Regions from separate parts of the Marinobacterium sp. BA1 genome, predicted to be linked through region 4. Evidence: predicted binding sites of a transcription regulator. Region 4 holds the regulator's gene; each other region holds the start of a gene.
The links. Region 4 encodes sigma-54, which starts transcription at its own class of promoters, with help from an activator protein. Its sites were predicted from a motif close to TGGCACNNNNNTTGCTNT; they were not measured.

Region 1 (4,971 bases), 1.7 Mb from region 4:
ATGGTGTGATTGCCACCAACACTACGCTGTCACGCGAGGGGGTTGAAGACAGCCCACTGTCGGATGAGGCGGGTGGCTTGAGTGGCGCACCGGTACGCAATCGTTCTACTGAGGTGATCAGGACACTGGCTTCACATCTGGATGGTGCTCTGCCGATCATCGGTGTGGGGGGAATTACCGAAGGCTTTGATGCTGCCGAGAAAATCGAGGCGGGCGCCAGCCTGGTGCAGATCTATACCGGATTCATCTATCGTGGGCCGTCACTGGTACGGGATTCGCTTGAAGCAATTGAACAGCTTAAGCGAGGTTGAACCCGGCGGCAGGCCTGCGAGCAGGCCTGCCGTTCAGATTTAAGAGGTGAGTTGCACCGTCAGTGCATTGAAGGGTTGTGTTGGATAGCAGAAACGCCGGACATTCCACTCCAGTGCGCCTCACGTCCTTCGCGCCAGCCACTCATCCAGTGACTGCGCAGCTCAACTGTCTGGACTGGGCATTCCTCACGGGAACGCCCGTTGATGCCAGCCATGAATCCACGATTAAACAGAGTAGAGGTACGATCCCGTTTCTGTTTCTTCATACTTTGCGCCTCACATATTCTGATTATACTGTCCCCGACGTTAAGGTAACTGCATGGAACGGGGATGCGCTTTACGGTTTTCTGTCGTGACGTCACACCCCTATTGATATCTGAAAAAACAGGCCGTGGCGATTTAAATAAACTATGTTGTTACAGTGTTGTAATAAAATTTATCCGAGCGCAATTGCAGCATCGGTTATTAAATCAAGTGCTTAATCCGAATTGCTGCAGTTGCGGCGCTTGAATGAATATTTTTCACTTTCATGACAGGTCGTTACCTGCAGACAGTAAAACATCGTCATGACCAGGTCGGAGCTATTCCAGACAATGCAACTTTTCATCACCTGTCCCAAGGGGCTGGAAAATCTGTTACAGGACGAACTGACTCAGCTGGGTGCTGCCGAAGTACGTCAGACCGTCGCGGGTGTGTCCTGTGAGGCCGAACTTGCAACCGCTTACCGCATCTGCCTCTGGTCTCGGCTTGGTAACCGGGTGTTGATGCCGCTGGCAGAAGGTGAGGTGCCGGACGCGGATGCACTGTATCAGCTGGTACAGACCGTGGACTGGCTTGAGCATCTTCGTCCCTCCGGCACTCTGACGGTGGATTTTAATGGCCGTTCTGACGCGATCAACAACACTCACTTTGGTGCACTGAAAGTCAAGGATGCCATTGTGGATCAGATTCGCTCTGCAACTGGACAGCGTCCGAGTGTAGAGCGCAACCAACCCGATCTGCGCATCAATGTTCACCTGCAGCGTAACCGGGCTACGGTGGCACTTGATCTGTCTGGAGACAGCCTGCACCGGCGCGGCTACCGCCTCAAAGCCGGTGCGGCACCGATGAAAGAGAACCTGGCCGCTGCCGTGTTGATTCGGGCGGGCTGGCCCGCCGCTGGCTTTGATACGCTACTTGATCCCATGTGCGGCTCAGGTACTTTGCTGACGGAAGCGGTACTGATGAGCGCCGATATCGCGCCTGGCCTGTTTCGACAGACATTTGGTTTCAGTCGCTGGCCGGGGCATGATTCCCGTCTTTGGCAGCAGCTGGTTGAAGAAGCCCGCCAGCGTCGTGAAACCGGTCTGTCAAAGGTACAGGCGCAGTTCTATGGTTTTGATGCCGATGCCAGTGTGCTGTCACGGGCTGAAGAAAACGCCCGCCGTGCCGGTGTCGCTGAACTGATCCGATTTGAACGCCGGCCACTGAATCAGTTACAGAGGCCAGAGGGAGGCGCCAAAGGCCTGCTGATTACCAATCCACCCTATGGTGAGCGCCTCGGCGAAACCCAGGAGCTGATGTTCCTGTACCGTTTGTTGGGCGAGCGACTGAAACAGGACTTTGCCAACTGGCAGGCTGCTGTATTTACCGGCAACCCTGACCTGTGCAAGGTGATGAAGCTACGGGCGGAGAAACAATACCGGCTGTTCAACGGCACCATCGACAGCAAACTGCTGCTGTTTACCGTACATGAGCAATCGGAAGAGCAGCGTGAGGAAGCCCGGCAGCGGCTGGAACAGGGCAGTGAGACCGTTGCTTTGTCCGAACAGGCGCAGATGTTTGCCAACCGCCTGAAAAAGAATCTGAAACAGCTGTCCCGGTGGGTGAAGCGAGAGTCGATCAGCTGCTACCGTGCCTATGACGCTGACATGCCCGAATATGCCGTCGCCGTGGATATCTATCCAGACCACGCGGTGGTTCAGGAATATGCACCACCTGCGTCCATTGATCCGGTCAAGGCGTTCTCGCGACTTCAGGATGTGATGCTTGCCGTTCCGCAGGTGCTTGAACTGCCGCCGGAGCGGGTGGTTCTGAAGCAACGCAAGCGTCAGCAGGGCCAGCAGCAATATGAGCGCCAGGACCAGACCGGCCATTTCATGACAGTCATTGAGCATGGCTGCAAGCTGCAGGTTAATTTGCACGATTATCTCGATACCGGTCTGTTTCTTGACCATCGCCCGGCTCGGCTCAAAGTACAGCAGTTGGCGGCGGGCAAGGATATGCTGAATCTGTTCTGCTACACCGCCAGTGCCAGCGTACATGCCGGTGTGGGTGGGGCACGCAGTACCACCAGTGTGGACCTGTCTCAGACCTATCTGGACTGGGCTCGGCGCAACCTGGAGCTGAATGGCCTGCCGAAGGCGCAACATCAGCTGATCCGCTCGGACTGCTTGCAGTGGCTGCAGCAACCGCACCAGAATCGCTATGATTTGATCTTTATGGATCCGCCCACTTTTTCCAATTCGAAGCGGATGGATGATGTGCTGGATGTGCAGAGAGACCACGTGCAGCTGATCAAGGGTGCGATGCAGCTGCTGCGTGATGATGGTCTGCTGATTTTCTCCAATAACTACCGCCGTTTCAGTATCGATCGTGAGGCGCTGGCGGACTTTGAAATCCGGGATATTACGGCCCAAACACTGGACCCGGACTTCAAGCGCAACGCCAGAATTCACAGTTGCTTTGAAATTCGTCATCGTCGCTGATGCACTGCCACGGGGCTTTTATCGCCCGACTGCACTGAACTGGCACAAAAACTGCTTGATTTTGCACCAATGCTCTGCACGGCGCTGGTGCAAATTGTACACATTGGTGCGTAAGCCCAGTCACCACGCCGTCTGAGCCATTCAACTTACTTCGGGTGTTGATTCAAGCGGTGCTGTATTGCGGTGCAGTTGCCTCTTGATGGTGCACCCGTCAACAGACGGAGGGGATCGAGTGGAATCCATCAGCAGTGCAATCTCGCAGCTGTCGCAGAGTGCCAATACTCTGTTTATCCTGTTGGGCGCCGTTTTGGTATTTGCCATGCATGCCGGCTTTGCATTTCTTGAAGTGGGAACGGTACGTCGCAAGAACCAGGTCAATGCACTGGCCAAGATCATGAGTGATTTTGGCTTTTCAGCGCTGGCATACCTGTTCGTAGGCTATTGGCTGGCCTACGGAATCACGTTCTATGACAGTGCTGCCGTGCTATCCCGCGACAGCGGCTATGAGCTGGTAAAGTTTTTCTTTTTAATGACCTTTGCCGCTGCGATTCCTGCCATTATCTCGGGTGGAATTGCCGAGCGGGGTCGCTTCTGGCCGTTCTTGATAGCCTCAACTCTGGTCGTTGGGCTGGTATATCCGTTGTTCGAGGGTATTGCCTGGAATGGTAATTTTGGTGTTCAGGCCTGGCTGGAGGAGCGCTTCGGGGCACCGTTCCATGATTTTGCCGGCTCTGTTGTGGTGCACGGTGTTGGTGGGTGGTTGGCACTGGTTGCAGTACTGTTGCTGGGCATACGTCATGGTCGCTACAAGGGGGGCCGGCTGGTTGCATTCCCGCCGTCGAATATTCCGTTTCTGGCACTGGGTGCCTGGATTCTGTGTATTGGCTGGTTCGGTTTCAACGTCATGTCGGCTCAGACGCTGGATGGTGTGTCCGGTCTGGTGGCAATGAACAGTCTGATGGCGATGGTTGGCGGTATCGTGAGTGCGCTAATTGCGGGGCGCAATGACCCGGGCTTCATTCATAATGGCCCGCTGGCGGGTCTGGTGGCTGTCTGTGCCGGATCTGATCTGATGCACCCACTGGGCTCTCTGGTGGTCGGTAGTGTGGCCGGTGCGCTGTTTGTGTGGACGTTTACACTGATACAGAACCGCTGGAAGATCGATGACGTGCTGGGGGTGTGGCCGTTGCACGGCTTGTGTGGTGTCTGGGGAGGCGTTGCCGCCGGTATCTTTGGCAGTGAAGCACTGGGTGGGCTGGGCGGTGTCAGCCTGGTTTCACAGCTGCTTGGATCTCTGCTTGGGGTTGTGATTGCAGTGCTGGGTGGTCTGGTGGTCTATGGTGCCATCAAATCATTGGTGGGTCTGCGTTTGACTGCTGAGGAAGAGTTCAATGGCGCGGATTTGAGTATTCACAAGATTGAAGCAACATCTGACGATCGTTGAAAACAAAAATGCCCGGCATGGCCGGGCATCCTGATCAGTGCTGAGCTCCGAACTCAGTGCTGGTGTCCACCGGCACCGTGAACGTGACCGTGCTCAAGTTCTTCTTCAGATGCTTCACGTACTTCAACAACTTCTACGTCAAAGCTCAACGTCTGGCCTGCCAGCGGGTGGTTGCCATCCAGCGTGATGTTCTCGCCTTCAACCTTAACCACAGTCACGGGCTGTTCACCCCAAGGGGTCTGAGCCATGAACTGCATGCCCACCTGTACATCATCGATACCGGCAAAGGCGCTGCGATCAACGTCCTGAACCAGCTCTTCGCGCATAGGACCATAGCCTTCGTCAGGCTCAACGGTTACCTGCAGGCTGTCACCCACGGCCTTGCCGAGCAGGGCATTTTCCAGTCCCGGGATGATGTTGCTGGCGCCGTGCAGGTAGGCAAGTGGCTCTTGGCCATTGGAGCTGTCCA
Region 2 (4,971 bases), 1.6 Mb from region 4:
GCCAGGCCCAGACGTTCGCCCTGTTGCGCATCCAGGGTGCGGCCGGTCAGCATCATTTCGGTCATGCGGCTGGCGCCGATGACTCGGGCTACATTAACCGAGGCACCACCGCCGACAAAGATGCCGTGCCGACCTTCCGGCAGGCGGTAGAAGGTGCTCTCGTCGGAAACACGGACGTGGGCGCAGATCGCCAGCTCAAGGCCGCCACCGATGACAGCGCCGTGCAGGGCTGCGACTACAGGGATACCAGAGTTGCGGATATAACCGAAGACGCGGTGCCACATACGGGAATGTTCGACCACTTCAAACGGCTCGCGGGCGGTGTGTTCGGACAGGTCCAGACCGGAACAGAACTCGGGACCGTTACCTGACAACAGAATGACATCCAGCCCGGTGGGCAGATTGCGGAATACATCTTCGATCTCAAGGCAGAGCTGATCGTTGATAGCATTCTTTTTCTCGGGGCGGTTCAGGGTCAGGTGACCAATGCCTTCTTCGACGGAGAAGGTCAGGTAGCGATATGCATTCATGTGTTTGCCTCTTGTTGTTCCTCAACCGCCGGCGGCGACGGGAGCCGGCGCAGTATTTGATTAGAATAATAATAGTTGTATTATCAAACAAATATCAACACAAATAATTTTTGATTTTTATTTTCCGTTATCGGCGGGCATAAAAAGAGCGGCCTCAACCGCTCGGAGATTTACCCATCATCAGTCGTTAAGAGCGGTCAACGCTCGCTGACGCGCAGAACTACGGCCATACCCTGGTCGCCACCGGCACAGCCGGTAAACAGGCCATAGCCGCCGCCGAGCAGTACCAGTTCTTCGATCAGTTCGATAATGGCTCGCATGCCGGTCGGTCCCTGGGGATGGCCCCAGATCATCGAACATCCAAAGTTGTTCATCTGCATGACATCCACACCGGTGGCTCTAGCGAAGGCGACGTCGTTAACGGCAAAGGGGTTATGGGTCTTGATTGCCTTGATCTGGCTGTAATCCACCCTTGCAGCGGTCAGTGCGCGGGCAGCCGCATCGATCGGTGCCGCCGGCATGTGGGCCAAATCGGTTCGGGCTTGGCCAAAACCGCAAATGTTGATGCGAATGCCGGGGTCATTGCTCAATGCCTGTGCCTTGTCGGCTGTAGTGAGAATCATGGCGGCGTTGCCGTCGGCAGGGTGGGTCATGTTGCCGAAGGTGACCACACCTCCCTCATTAACCGGACTCAGCTTGGCCAATCCCTCTGTAGTGGTTGGAAAGACGCCTTCATCGCCGTTCAGGTTGCCCACTTCCTTGCGGAAGGACGAATTGGGGATAGTGAACGGCAAGGTCATGTAACGCTTCTGAAACGCCTGATCGTCTTTCAATGCGTCCTGATACTGTTCATAGCGGCGCAAAGCCACAGCGTCGAGTTCTTCACGGCTGATGCCAAACTGTTTGGCCACGTTTTCACCGGTCTGGATCATTGAGTGGCCAGCAATGGCATCGTGCTGCATGTTGTATGTGACCTGGTCTTCCGATTGGCCGTAGCCGCCGGGGCCAGTGGATGCCGGGTAATAGATGTGGGCACCGTTGGAGCAACGATCCGCCGTCATCAGCAGGGACGTGTCCGCCATGCCCAGGGCTATTTCCGAGGCGGTAGCGAACAGGCCGCGCACGCCGGTGGCGCATACCTGACTCAACAGATGGCCGGGCGTGTGTGTCGCACCCAGTTCGTACAGTGGCCAGGGGGCGCCGTAGAATGACTGGTACTGTGCATTGGTCATGCCCAACACTCCCGAATCGAACAGGGTCGGATCGATATCGCGTTGTGCCAGCTCTTTTTTTGCCACCCAGGCGGCGAACTTCATCGCGTGCAGATGCTGCAGGGACCCTTGCCACTTGGCGAACGGAGTTGACCAGTAGGCGCCGTAGGGAATTTCCACATTTTCAATGGACATGGCATTTCGCTCCTGTTGTCTTTATTCGGTTAGTGGGCGTCATTCATGATGGATGCAAGACCGCCCCAGCGCTCGCCAAACAGCGCGATCGGCATCTCTTTCAAGTCATCGGCAATCAGCGGGCGGAAATCCATGGCGGCCAGAACATCGCGCTCAAGATCCAGCCCCGGCGCGATTTCGGTCAAGGTGACGCCTTCGGCACGTAGTTCAAACACGGCACGCTCGGTGATGTAGATGACCGGTTGTTTGTTCTGGCGAGCGATGTCACCACTGAAAGTAATCTGGTCCACGGCCTCGACGAATTTTTTCGCCTTGCCTTCCTGCACAATGCGGATGCCGTTCTCGCTGAACTCATACTGGGCGCCGGCGGTAAGGGTGCCGCAGAAAACGACCTTTTTTGCGCTCTGAGTAATGTTGATAAAGCCACCTGGGCCGACGACTTTGGGACCGAACTTGCTGACGTTCAAATTGCCTTTGGTATCGGCCTGAGCCAGGCCCAGGAATGCGATATCCAGACCGCCGCCATCGTAGAAGTCGAACTGGGCGTGGTGCTCGATAATTGCGTCGGCGTTCCATGCAGCACCGAAATCGCCACCTGACGCAGGGATGCCGCCGTAGGTGCCCAGCTCTGTTGTCAGTGTGAACTGTTTTACGACACCCTCTTCAGCGGCAATTGATGCAACCCCGTCCGGTACACCTATACCCAGGTTAACCAGCGTATTGGGACGCAGCTCCATGGCGGCACGGCGGGCGATCAGCTTGCGCTCACTGAACGGCATGGGCGGGATAGCACCAAGAGGGACCCGGGTGTTGCCGGCCAATCCCGGGTTGTAAACGGTGGTAATGGTCTGTTTGTGATTTTCCGGTTCGGCAACCACCACATAATCCACCAGAGCGCCGGGAATCTTCACGTCTTTGGGGTGCAGCGAGTGCGCTTCGGCCAAGTATTTGACCTGAGCGATGACGATGCCACCGGTGTTGTGGGCTGCCTGCGCCATGGGCAGGGCTTCGCTGATCTGTGCTTCCTCTTCGATGGTCAGGTTGCCGTTTTCATCGGCAGTGGTGGCGCGTATGACGGCGACGTTGACCGGAAAGCTCTTGTAGAGCAGCCACTCCTCACCTTCGATCTCCAGCAGTTTGACCAGGTCTTCGGTAGTCTGCGGTGTGACTTTGCCACCGGAAATGCGAGGGTCGACGTAGGTGCCCATGCCCACCTTGGTGATAACGCCCGGTTTGTGGCCGGCAATTTGGCGCCAGAGCGTGGCCATTACCCCCTGCGGCAGCAGATAAGCCTCGATTTTATTGTCGGCCACCATTTGTGCCATTTTCGGAGCCTGGCCGGTATGGCCGGAGATCAAACGCTTGACCAGTCCTTCGTGGGCAAGGTGTGCCATGCCTGCGTCTTTGCCATCGCCGCAACCGCAATCATGCACCGGGGTGATGTTGCGCGGCGCACCGGTTTCCAGAAAACGCTTTTCCAGTGCCTGAGCGATCTGTTCGGCAAAATAGGACATGCCGATGGTTGTCCAGGCGACCGTATCGCCGTCCTTGATCAGCTCTGCAGCCTGATCGGCGCTAATCACTTTGCTCATCCGGGTGTTCCTCTTGATGTTCTGTCTTGTTGTTCTGGTGACGAGAATGGGAATCTTGGTTTTATACCTTCACAGTTTATATATTTAATTGTTTAAATATACAACAATATTTTCAGGCCTTATTGTTCCTCGATAGTGCGCGGCGTAGCTCAGGGTTCTTCTGGCAGGAAAAGGAGGAAAAGTTGATAGAGAACTATGTTGTTTCGTATAACTGTTGAGGGTATGCAATAGTCGTGCTAAAAAGCGCCGACAGATTCAGACGGGACAAGCACAGTGGCAGACAGTGACAACATCGATTTTGGTTCTCTTCACCAATTGACCGGCTACTGGCTGCGCCGTGCGCAGCTGAACGCATTCAAAAGTGTCAATGATTTCTTTGCCGAATTCGAGATTACACCGGGTTTGTTCGGCACTCTGGAAATTGTCGATCGCAACCCCGGTCTAACCCAGACGGCTGTCGCTATGGCGATGGGCAACGACCGTTCTGCAATGGTGGCGATTGTGGACAAGCTGGAAAAGCGCAACCTGATTCAACGTCGTCCCTCGGCGCGGGATCGTCGTTCCAATGCGCTCTATCTGACCCCCGAGGGCAAGGCGTTCCAGGCGCGAGTCCGTGAGCAGGCACTTGAACACAACGACAGTTTCTTTTCCGTTTTGACACCTGAAGAACACAGAACCCTGTTTGATCTGCTCAAGCGCATCGCCGTGATCGGTATCCAATCGGGCTGATCACCCATTCGAAGCCGGTGCAAAGCCGGTTTCTCTCTCAATCCTTCCTTCTCTTTTGCCTTTCTCCGTTGTCTGGCGACTGCGGGCGTTGTGTCGGCTGTGCTGCGTCTTGTTCGAGGCTGTTCGCGGCATGGTAGCGCCGCGCACATATCCCAAAACAAATTGGGAATAACATATGTTGTGTGATTAAACAGTTTATGAGATAAATATATAGCGTGGATCGAGGATGACCTGATCTCGCTCCGCCACACGTGTTGTGCAAACACATCAAAACAATAACAAGGTGCTGATATGCGTATAAAAACTCTTGCGACAGCGGTAACACTTTCTTTGGCCGGATTGACCCTTTCCTCTCACAGCTATTCAGCTGATGCTGAATACACATTCAAGCTGCATCACATGCTGCCGCCGATGGCCATGCCGCATACCGATTTCCTCGAGCCCTGGGCTGAAAAAATCGAACAGGAGTCCGAGGGGCGCATCGATATTGAAATCTATCCGGCCATGCAGCTTGGCGGCAAGCCGCCCCAGCTGTTCGATCAGGCTCGCAAGGGGATCGTCGACATTACTTGGACAGTGGGTGGTTACACACCGGGTCGTTTCCCCAAGGCGAAAGTGTTTGAACTGCCCTTCATGCCGGCATCCGCGAAGGCAACCAGCATGGCATTGCAGGCATATGCCGAGAGCGAGATGAGCGATGAGCTGGCCGATGTA
Region 3 (4,971 bases), 300 kb from region 4:
TGACGTTACCGGTTACAGTTACTGGATAGGGATCGTTAAGCTGGCCAGGCTCTGGAGTGATGTCACCCTCATCTGCTTTAAAGCGCACCTGCAATATAACGTCGCCTGCAGCGTTGGTCGTAGCCTGTATTGATTCTATCGAAGGGTTGTTCTCCAATATACGGGCTTCACGTGCCGCAATCAGCCCAGCAATGCCATCGGCTGTATTATCAGCAGCTGAAACCTGAATTTCTTCCCCTGCCAAAGAAATGGTTCCGCTGCCTGCACCCGGGGTCACGGTATATACGCGGACCTCATTAGCATCACGATAACGGTCTTCTACCGCTGTATTGAGGTTCGCAAGGGCGGCTCCACCTTCTTCCACCAAAACATCACCAGAATCCGTAGCCCACGCTTTCAATTCAAAGCTGAGCTCTCCCGTGCCGGTATCGTATACAACCGTCGAGAGATCGATGCGGTCATCAGCAACTGCCAGTTCATCATAGCCAGTTGTCGCGGGCGAGTTGTCAATCAATCTTCCATTAGCGTCAAAATCCCCTGCCTGGAGCTGGATACCGGATATTTCTGGATAGTTGGTGGGGGTTGTAAGCTGAAAGTTGAGCACCTGTTTGACTGGGCGCTGTTCCGCAAAGTTGTACTTGATAGTGTGCTCATTACCCAAGCTGTCAAAAGTACGGTCTGTCGTTGTCCAGGTAAAAGAACCCGGCTCATCCTTGTTGTATGTCGGTAGAAGAGAAGCTGCATCAGAGCGCGCATCAATATTGAACGACAAATCGATGTTTTCAGTTGCTTTTGGTGGACTTTCTTTCTCAGTGACTGCCATGTTGCCAATTGGCAGCCTGTTACCATCGGCATCAAGGCCATACCCTTGCAGGTATTTCCCGTTTTTGGAAACGATAAAGCCTTCTTTATCCAGCTCAAACGCACCGGCTCGGGTGTAGGTCACACTGCCCTGACCATCATCAAGCTGGAAAAAGCCTGAACCATTGATCGCCAAGTCCAGGTTGTTGTTGGTGAACTCAATGGTACCGGCACTGAAATCCTGGGCAATATCGGTCACGGTGACACCTGACCCAGGGGTATTGGACGAACCCGCACCGACAACGGCAGTGGCATAGATATCACCAAACTCGGTACGCGATGACTTGAAGCCTACAGTGCTTGAGTTTGCGATGTTGTTACCAGCCACATCCAACATGGCTGTAGATGCTTTGAGACCTGTTACGGCTGTGCTGAAACCTGCCATTGTTATTACCTCGCTAGACTGTGACTGGGTTAGCCCAGCTGTTTCACTTCACTCATGTCAATGGAACCGATGGCCGTATTCACTTTCATGCCAATTCCATTTTGCCCCAGAGTGACGCTGTTGATATTGAAACCCATGTAGGTGGCCACCTCTTCGTACTCGCCGTCCGCCCCCATAGGAACTTCAGCCACTATCCGGTAGTTACCCGGTGGCACGCCTTCTCCGCCCTGCCACACAAAGTTATGATCACCCTTCGGTTGCGCCCCCATACTGACTTGGTCAATCTGATTGCCGCCCGCATCGTAGATGGTGATGCGTACATCATTGACACTGTTCTCCAAACTGACCAGCCCATCCACATAACCTTCTTCCTGATGCAATTGGGCAATATTCGTATTCACGTATGCACGCTGCCCAACCATCGACGAAGCCTGTAACGCTGCCTGACTACTCAGCATTGAGTTACTCATGTTTTCCATGGTCTTGGACAGGTTTTGAATACTTTCAACGTTGCTCAACGTGGAAATTTGCTGCATGAAGTCAGCTGGATCCGCCGGACTGGTCGGGTCCTGATTCTGCAGCTGCGCGATCAGCAACTTCATGAACATCTGACTTTCTTCAGACTGAGAATTCAGCGCCTTGGACTGCGCCTGGTTCTTCTGATTGATCTGATCGTAGATGTTGTTACTGCCGACGCCGTTTACATTGCTCATGGCGTTATCCTCTTACTGACCTTATTGCCCCAGCGTCAGCGTACGCTGCAGCATCTGTTTGGCCGTATTCATAATATCGGCGTTGATCTGGAACGAGCGCGAGGCTGAAATCATATCCGCCATCTCTTCCACCACATTTACGTTCGGGTACCAGATATACCCGTTTTCATCGGCCATCGGGTGATTCGGTTCGTACGCCATGCGCAGGGGCGAATCGCTTTCGATGATCCCTTTAACATCAACACCTTGGCCCGGCACCAATGTCTGCAGGTGATCAGGCAGGTGTTCAGTCTGAGCTTCCTTGAGTGCAAACACCGGCTTGCGGGCGCGGTAGGTTTCCGCTTCGCTGGAACTGATGCTTTCCGCATTAGCCATGTTACTGGCGGTGGTGTTAAGCCGCACTGTTTGCGCTGTCATGGCGGAGCCCGCGATGTTGAAAACGTTACTCAACGACATGTTTATTCACCCTTGATTGCACGTGTCAGCCCCTGGAACTTGCTGTTCAGAAACTGAAAGGACGCTTGATAACGGAGCGCATTGTCTGTGTAGCGAGCCATCTCTTCCTGGGTCTCTACCGTATTGCCATCTACTGACGGCTGGTTCGGAATACGAAACATCAGGTCAGCCGCGGCATCCGGTGACAAAAACTCGGATTGATGACCGGATGCCGTTTTCTTCAACGACAGATTGGCGCCAGCGGTTTCACCTTCGAGCACGGCACTAAAATCCAGATCACGGGCCTTGTAGTTGGGCGTATCCGCATTGGCAATATTGTTGGCCAGCACCTCAGCACGTCGCGCCCTGAGTATCAGGGCGTTTTCATGAATCCCCAGTGCTGAGTCAAAGTTGATCGCCATTGCCGCTTATCCGTTACAGGTTGCTATATCTGTAATTAAGCAAGCAACGTGCCAGTAGCGAAAAAACCCGTGATGGGTGGCTTTGGGAAAGTTCGGACAGTTTCAGGGAGGCAATATACAGCGGCAAGCGGCAAGGCTGTACCGCTACAAATAATGCCGAGCGGCAAAGGGCGGCAAGACTGCCGCTCAGTTTTCAGATTGCCTGGTAGATAATACCGGGGCGGCAGTGGATCATTTTATACAAGTCAGACAGGCCTGAGAGAGACTCGGAAGCACCCAGCAGCAGATACCCCCCCGGGCGCAGCTGCTTGTGCATTTTGCGCAGGATTTCGAGTTTTACATCTGACGAGAAGTAGATCAGCACATTGCGGCAAAAAATCAGATCAAACTGCCCCAGTGAACTGTAAGGCCCAAGCAGGTTGAGGCTTTGAAAGCGCACCCGGCTCTTGATGTGGGGTTTGATACCCCAGCTACCGGTGGGTGATGACTCAAAGTAGCGGTGCAGCCGCTCCTGAGACAGACCACGCCCCAACGCCAGCATTTCATATTCACCCCGTCGTGCCTGATCCAGCACCGTGGTGGAAATATCAGTCGCCAGTATTTCTTCGCCAGACGAAAAAGCCCCGGCATGACTCTGTTTGAACTCGTCAATCACCATACTGATGGAGTACGGCTCCTGCCCGGTAGAGCAGGCCGCAGACCAGATTCGCAGCTTCTGAAAGCGACTTTTCTCATGCAGCTCAGGCAGAAGCTTATTACGCAATATTTCGTAGGGATGAATATCACGAAACCAGAGGGTTTCGTTGGTGGTCATGGCGTCAATTACCTGCTCTTTCAGGCTGTTGCCACCCGCTCTGCCAAGACGCGCCACCAGCTCACTGAGGCTTGAACACCCTTGCTGCTGCATGATCTTGCCCAAGCGGCTTTGGACCAGGTACTGCTTGTGTTCAGCCAGCAGAATGCCGCAGCTTTTTTCAAGAAAACTGCTGAACTCACGGAATTCCGCTGGTGTAATACTAAAGCTGCTGCTCACCCGGAGACGCTCCCCGTCAGCCTTGTTCGACCTGGCGGATACGGTTGACTACCACTCCGGCCAGATCGTTCGGGTTGAATTTGGCCAGGAATCCGTCGGCCCCTACCTTTTTCACCATCGATACATTGAAACCGCCGCTCAGTGAAGTGTGCAGCACCACATGCAGTTTAGACATACGCTGGTCTTCACGGATCATAGAGGTCAGGGTGTAGCCGTCCATTTCAGGCATTTCGATATCAGAAATCACCATCAGGAAAAAGCTTTCAACATCCACCCCTTTTTCGACCAACCCTTTCAACAGATCAAGCGCCTGACGCCCATTGTTGGCAATCGAAACTTTCACGCCAAGGTCTTCCAGGCTGCGCTGCATCTGATTGCGCGCCACGGCCGAGTCATCGACGATCAGAACGTGGCGCTGGCGTGCGCGGGCGCGATCATCCTGAGTCGCTACTTCATCGCTGACATCAGTGGACATCGGGTACAGGTCCGCGAGGATTTGTTCTACATCCAGAATCTCAACCAGCTTACCTTCGTACTCGAAAACAGCCGTCAGGTAATTCTCGTTACCGATCTCTTTCGGCGGGGCCATGATCTGGTCCCACTGAGTATTCAGGATACGGTCAACCTTGCGCACCATGAAGGCAAGCGTACGGCGGTTATACTCGGCCACAATCAGGAAGGTTTTGGGCAGATCTTCTTCCGGGATTGGCCTGCGACCAATCGCTTCAGACAGGTCAAGTACCGGGATGGTTTCGCCACGTATATGCGCCATCCCCTTGATTGCACTGGTCTGGCGCGGCACTTCAGTCAGATCCGGACACTGCAGCACTTCTCGTACCTTGAATACGTTAATGCCGTAGCGCTGATTGGTTTCCAGCCCGAAAAGCAACAGTTCAAGACGGTTCTGACCGACCATCTGCGTGCGCAGGTTTACAGTATCCAGGATCCCTGACATGATTTAACCAACCCCGAGGTCGCTAACAATGAGTTTCGCCCGGCTTCGAAAGCCAGGACACCCGCGTGAATAATATCAATTTAACACCAGTTGCCACTGTTTTTGCCATAGTCTGCATCCTGATGCTGCCTTTTTCGGCCTCTGCCGATGATACCGCAGCACGGATC
Region 4 (4,971 bases):
CGCCACTTCAACCGGCTTTAGCCCCTTGTTGAGCATGAACCTCAATTGCTGCAGTTCACCGACCTCAAGCGCGGCGCTCAATGCTTCCAGGTTGGATTTGGTTTCCTGCTGACTCATGGCGGATCTCGATCGGAGGTGGGCGCTTGTCCGGGGAAAGGGGGAGCGCGATCTTATTCGGGCTCGTCAAAGCGATTGTTGATCAATGCGGTGATGGCATCAAGCGCCTCAGGAGCATCATCCCCTTCAGCGGCAAGCGCGATTTCGGTACCTTTGCTGGCGGCCAGCATCATCACGGACATGATGCTCTTGCCATCCACTTCGCGGCCATCCTTGTTGATTCGGATGTTGGCATTGAACTGATTGGCCAGCGTGACCAGCTTGGCAGCGGCGCGGGCGTGCAGGCCCAGCTTGTTGATAATGGTCAGTCGCGTTTCAATCATGGTGTGGTCCTGCGGCAGGCTGACTCAGTTCTCGGTGTAGCACCTGCACATTATCCATATGCCTGCGGAAATAACCAGCCAGTTGCTCGGCAATATAGACCGAGCGGTGTTGGCCCCCGGTACAGCCAATACCGATTGTGATGTAGCTGCGATTATTGGCCTGGAACTGAGGCAGCCACTTGCTTACGAAGGCCTGTATGTCGTTCACCATCTCGCTGACCTCGGGCGACTGGCGCAGAAACTCGATCACCTCGGTGTCGAGGCCGGTATGACGGCGCAATTCAGGGACCCAGTAGGGATTGGGCAAGGCCCGTACATCGAAGGTGAAATCGGCATCGAGCGGTACACCATGCTTGAAGCCAAATGACTCAAATTGCAGTGACAGAACCTGTTCACTGCGCCCGGCAACACGCAGTTTGACTTCGTCACGCAGCTCATAAAGTGATAGCCGCGTAGTATCGATGCGCAGATCAGCGAGATTGGCGATGGGCTCAAGCAGGCTGCGTTCGGTTCGAATTGCTTGCTGCAGGCTCTGTTGTTTATCGGTGAGCGGGTGACGCCGCCGGGTTGCGTTATAGCGTCGCAGCAGAGTAGCTTCACCAGCATCAAGAAACAGGGTTTCGGTGCTCAGCTTGGACTGTTCACGCAGAGTGCGCATCACACTGGGGAACTGTTTCAGGTTGCTCAGAAGGTTGCGAGCATCAATGCTGACGGCAATTTCTCGATTAGGGTTTTCCTCAGCCAGCATCAGTCGGATCAGCTCGGGCAGAAGCAGGGCCGGCAGGTTGTCGATGCAGTAGAAACCGACATCTTCCAGTGCCTGCAGGGCGGTGCTTTTGCCTGAGCCGGAGCGGCCGCTGATGACGACCAGTCGCATGTCAGGCGCCTCTGCAGAGAGTTTGAACGCGATCCAGCAGGCTTGAGGAATCTTCGCAGCTGCGCAGTGATTCACGGGTGCTGGAGTCGTTGAACAGCTCTGCCAACCCTGCCAGTGTCTGCAGGTGCTCTTCAGCGCCGTCTTCGGGAACCAGCAGGAAGCAGATCAGGTCGACTGGACGGTTGTCGATGGCATCGAAGTCAATCGGGCTGGACAGCGTCATCAGTAATCCGATGGCTGTTGTAACACCTGGAATTCTGCAATGAGGAATGGCAACGCCTTCACCGATACCGGTGCTGCCAAGGCGTTCTCGGTTGATCAGGCCGCTGAAGATATCTTCAGCGGCCATGCCGTCCAGCTGCTCGGCGATAGTCTGGCTGGCGAGCTCAAGCGCTCGCTTTTTGCTGACCACATCGACGTGGCAGAGTGTACGGGATGAGGTCAGCAGTTCTGATAGTTGCATGTCGTGACGTGCTGCTACCGGTTATTTGTGGGATTTGAGTTTTTCTTTGTGCTTGATGATCTGGCGGTCAAGCTTGTCCACCATGCCATCAATTGCAGCATACATGTCGTCATGCTCATGCGCTGCGAATACTTCACCGCCGGCCAGGTGGATATCGGCTTCGGCCTTCTGGCGCAGCTTCTCGACACTGAGGGTGACCTGTACATTGGTGATGTTATCGAAGTGGCGTTCCAGTCGGTCGAACTTGGTACGTACATATTCGTTCAGGGCGTCAGTCAGTTCGACGTGATGGCCAGTGATGTTGATCTGCATAGGTTTTCTCCTCGTCATAAAGCACGTTCTTCCGGCGTGCCTGTAGTCTCATTAAACCAGACGCTTGCGCTCATTAGAAGGCGGAATGTTCATCGCTTCACGATATTTTGCCACTGTGCGTCTGGCTACGTTAAATCCCTGCTCTTTCAGCAGGTCGGCTATCTTGTTATCACTGAGTGGTTTTGCGGTATTCTCCGCGCTGATCAGCTTCTTGATCAAGGCACGAATGGCGGTAGAGGAGGCAGCGCCTCCGTCTGACGTGCTCACATGGCTGGAGAAAAAATACTTCAGCTCGAAGATGCCTCGGGGTGTATGCATGTATTTCTGGGTAGTGACACGGGAAATGGTTGATTCGTGCATCTCTACGGCTTCAGCGATGTCATGCAGAACCATCGGCTTCATACCCTCTTCACCTTCCTCGAAAAAATCGATCTGGCGGGCCACGATCTCGGTGGCGACCTTGAGCAGGGTTTCGTTGCGACTCAGCAGGCTCTTCAGAAACCAGCGCGCTTCCTGTAGATGGTTTTTCAGATAGGTGTTGTCAGCGCTGTTGTCGGCCCGTCTTATAAGATCAGCATAGTCGGTATTGATACGCAGCTTGGGGGATGCCTCTGAGTTCAGGCTTACATTCCACTGCCCCTGCACCTTGCGCACCACGACATCAGGTATAACGTACTCTGACTGTTCACTGCTGATGCTGGTGCCCGGTTTTGGATTAAGCGACTGGATCAGACTGATGATCTGTTGCAGGGCCTCCTCCTTCAGGCGCATGCGGCGCATCAAGGTACGATAGTCATGATTACCGAGCAGACCCAGGTGATCGCGTACCAGGCGTAATGCCTCTTTCAGCATCGGAGTGTTTTCAGGCAGCTGGCGCAGCTGTATCTGCAGACATTCGCTCAGGTCTCGTGCGCAGACACCGGGCGGGTCAAACTGTTGCAGGCGGTGCAGTACCGTTTCAATCTCTTCAGGCTCGGCATCTGCAAACAGCTGGGGTTCGCTCCGGGTGAAGTGTTCCAGAACTTCATCTACGTCCGTGCGTAGATAGCCATCCGGATCGACAGCATCGATAAGGGCCATGGCGACCATACGGTCAGGGTCACTCATGGGGGTCAAGTTGAGCTGCCACAGCAGGTGATCCTGAAGGCTGTCTTCGGCCGAATCGTTATCACCGGGTTCCCAGTCATCATCACGGGCAGGACCGGGTGTACTCTGGTGCTGGAAGGTATCATCCCAGTTGCTGTCGGTGGACAGCTCACGAGGGATTTCATCATTCCACCGCTCTTCCAGTGCGTTTTCGTCCCAGCTGTCCTCGTCAGCGGTGTCGTTAGAGAGGCTGTCGGCAGAGGCGTCGTGACGATCATCACGGGCTTCAGTCTGGGCTTCTTCGGCGCTGTCCAGTTCCTCCTCGACTTCCAGCAGTGGGTTACTCTCCAGGGCTTCCTGGATCTCCTGCTGCAGGTCCAGCGTTGACAGTTGCAGCAGACGTATTGCTTGTTGCAACTGGGGTGTCATCGTCAGATGCTGGCCGATCTTGAGTTGTAACGATTGCTTCATATCAGAGCTGCCAGGTGGACGGAGTGGATGTACATGATTGACGACTCAGGATCAAAGGGAAAACTGCTCGCCCAGATAGGCACGGCGAACCTGTTCGTTAGCCAGGATCTCGGCCGGTGTGCCCTGTGCGAGTATTCCCCCTTCACTTACGATATATGCTCGTTCGCAGATGTCGAGTGTCTCGCGCACGTTATGATCGGTGATCAGAATGCCAATGCCGCGAGACTGCAGGTGGCGAATGGTTTGTTTGATATCGCTGACCGAGATTGGATCAACGCCGGCAAAGGGTTCGTCCAGCAGGATAAAGTCAGGCTCGGTTGCCAAGGCCCGTGCGATTTCAACACGTCGACGCTCTCCGCCAGACAGGGCCATACCCAGGCTATTGCGCAGGTGAGTAATGTGAAACTCTTCCAGCAGCTGCTCCAGTAATGCCTTACGATCCGAGGTATTCAGCTCCTTGCGAGTTTCCAGAATGGCCATCAGGTTGTCATGTACGCTCAGCTTCCGAAACACCGAAGCTTCCTGAGGCAGATAGCCGATACCGCGGCGAGCGCGCTCATGCATGGGCAGGCGGGTAACGTCGTCCTGGTGCAGTCGGATTTGTCCCCGGTCGGCGTGGATAAGCCCCACGATCATATAAAAGCAGGTGGTCTTGCCGGCACCGTTGGGTCCCAGCAGACCAACGATCTGGCCCGTTTCCATCTGCAGGGATACATCCTGTACCACCTGGCGCCCCTTGTAGCTTTTGGCAAGGTGCAAGGCTTCCAGTGTCGCCATCAGTTGGTCCCCGTCGGCTTGGGCTGAATCACCATTTTGACCCGTTCGCCGCCCTCGCGGTCGCTGCCGAAAGCGTTCACCACCGCACGCGCCATATTGTAAACGATCCGCTCTCCGGTGAAGGTATCCTTGGACTGATCGACGCGTGCATTTTCGGTGATGGTAACCTCTTGTTGCTTGACCCGGTACTCCATCCTTTCACCGTAGGCCTTGGTCAGGGGCTGATCGGCAGATGGCTGCTGCTGAAATCTGGCCGGCTTGCCGGTGGAGATAATGCGGTCAATGCTGCCGTCAGCTGCACGGTGCAGTTCAACGCGCTCACCACGAATTTCCATGCTGCCCTGAATTATTTCCACATCGCCTGTGTATACGGTGATACCGGTACGCTCGTTCATGCTGGCGCGGTCAGCCGAGACGTTGATTGGCTGATTGCGATCCTCGGGCAGTGCCTGCACGCTGGCGGACAGGCTCAGCAGCAGGGTGGTCAGCAACACAGGGCGGTTAATTCGCATGGTATGTACCTTTTACCTCGGACAGCAGTTCAA

Region 1: ACAM29_RS02925 (ammonium transporter) is a predicted target of sigma-54. The motif match lies at 3,099-3,116, and genes of this name have one in related genera.
Region 2: ACAM29_RS18890 (acyl CoA:acetate/3-ketoacid CoA transferase) is a predicted target of sigma-54. The motif match lies at 3,750-3,767, and genes of this name have one in related genera.
Region 3: flgB (flagellar basal body rod protein FlgB) is a predicted target of sigma-54. The motif match lies at 2,853-2,870, and genes of this name have one in related genera.

Annotation. Positions count from the first base shown of each region.
Region 1 is NZ_BAAFHC010000001.1:579,446-584,416, forward strand. Features, by position in the region: gene ACAM29_RS02910 (quinone-dependent dihydroorotate dehydrogenase) at 1-311, shown strand, start outside; gene rmf (ribosome modulation factor) at 371-577, opposite strand; gene rlmKL (bifunctional 23S rRNA (guanine(2069)-N(7))-methyltransferase RlmK/23S rRNA (guanine(2445)-N(2))-methyltransferase RlmL) at 905-3,058, shown strand; gene ACAM29_RS02925 (ammonium transporter) at 3,291-4,502, shown strand; gene ACAM29_RS02930 (peptidylprolyl isomerase) at 4,556-4,971, opposite strand, start outside.
Region 2 is NZ_BAAFHC010000001.1:3,930,139-3,935,109, forward strand. Features, by position in the region: gene ACAM29_RS18880 (crotonase/enoyl-CoA hydratase family protein) at 1-530, opposite strand, end outside; gene ACAM29_RS18885 (thiolase family protein) at 728-1,936, opposite strand; gene ACAM29_RS18890 (acyl CoA:acetate/3-ketoacid CoA transferase) at 1,966-3,528, opposite strand; gene ACAM29_RS18895 (MarR family winged helix-turn-helix transcriptional regulator) at 3,802-4,257, shown strand; gene ACAM29_RS18900 (TRAP transporter substrate-binding protein) at 4,549-4,971, shown strand, end outside.
Region 3 is NZ_BAAFHC010000001.1:2,596,787-2,601,757, forward strand. Features, by position in the region: gene ACAM29_RS12530 (flagellar hook protein FlgE) at 1-1,246, opposite strand, end outside; gene ACAM29_RS12535 (flagellar hook capping FlgD N-terminal domain-containing protein) at 1,276-1,959, opposite strand; gene flgC (flagellar basal body rod protein FlgC) at 1,981-2,415, opposite strand; gene flgB (flagellar basal body rod protein FlgB) at 2,418-2,816, opposite strand; gene ACAM29_RS12550 (protein-glutamate O-methyltransferase CheR) at 3,010-3,849, opposite strand; gene ACAM29_RS12555 (chemotaxis protein CheV) at 3,866-4,804, opposite strand; gene flgA (flagellar basal body P-ring formation chaperone FlgA) at 4,870-4,971, shown strand, end outside.
Region 4 is NZ_BAAFHC010000001.1:2,294,379-2,299,349, reverse strand. Features, by position in the region: gene mgtE (magnesium transporter) at 1-117, opposite strand, end outside; gene ACAM29_RS11160 (HPr family phosphocarrier protein) at 171-440, opposite strand; gene rapZ (RNase adapter RapZ) at 433-1,317, opposite strand; gene ACAM29_RS11150 (PTS sugar transporter subunit IIA) at 1,319-1,780, opposite strand; gene hpf (ribosome hibernation promoting factor) at 1,802-2,092, opposite strand; gene ACAM29_RS11140 (RNA polymerase factor sigma-54) at 2,144-3,649, opposite strand; gene lptB (LPS export ABC transporter ATP-binding protein) at 3,701-4,426, opposite strand; gene lptA (lipopolysaccharide transport periplasmic protein LptA) at 4,426-4,938, opposite strand; gene lptC (LPS export ABC transporter periplasmic protein LptC) at 4,928-4,971, opposite strand, start outside.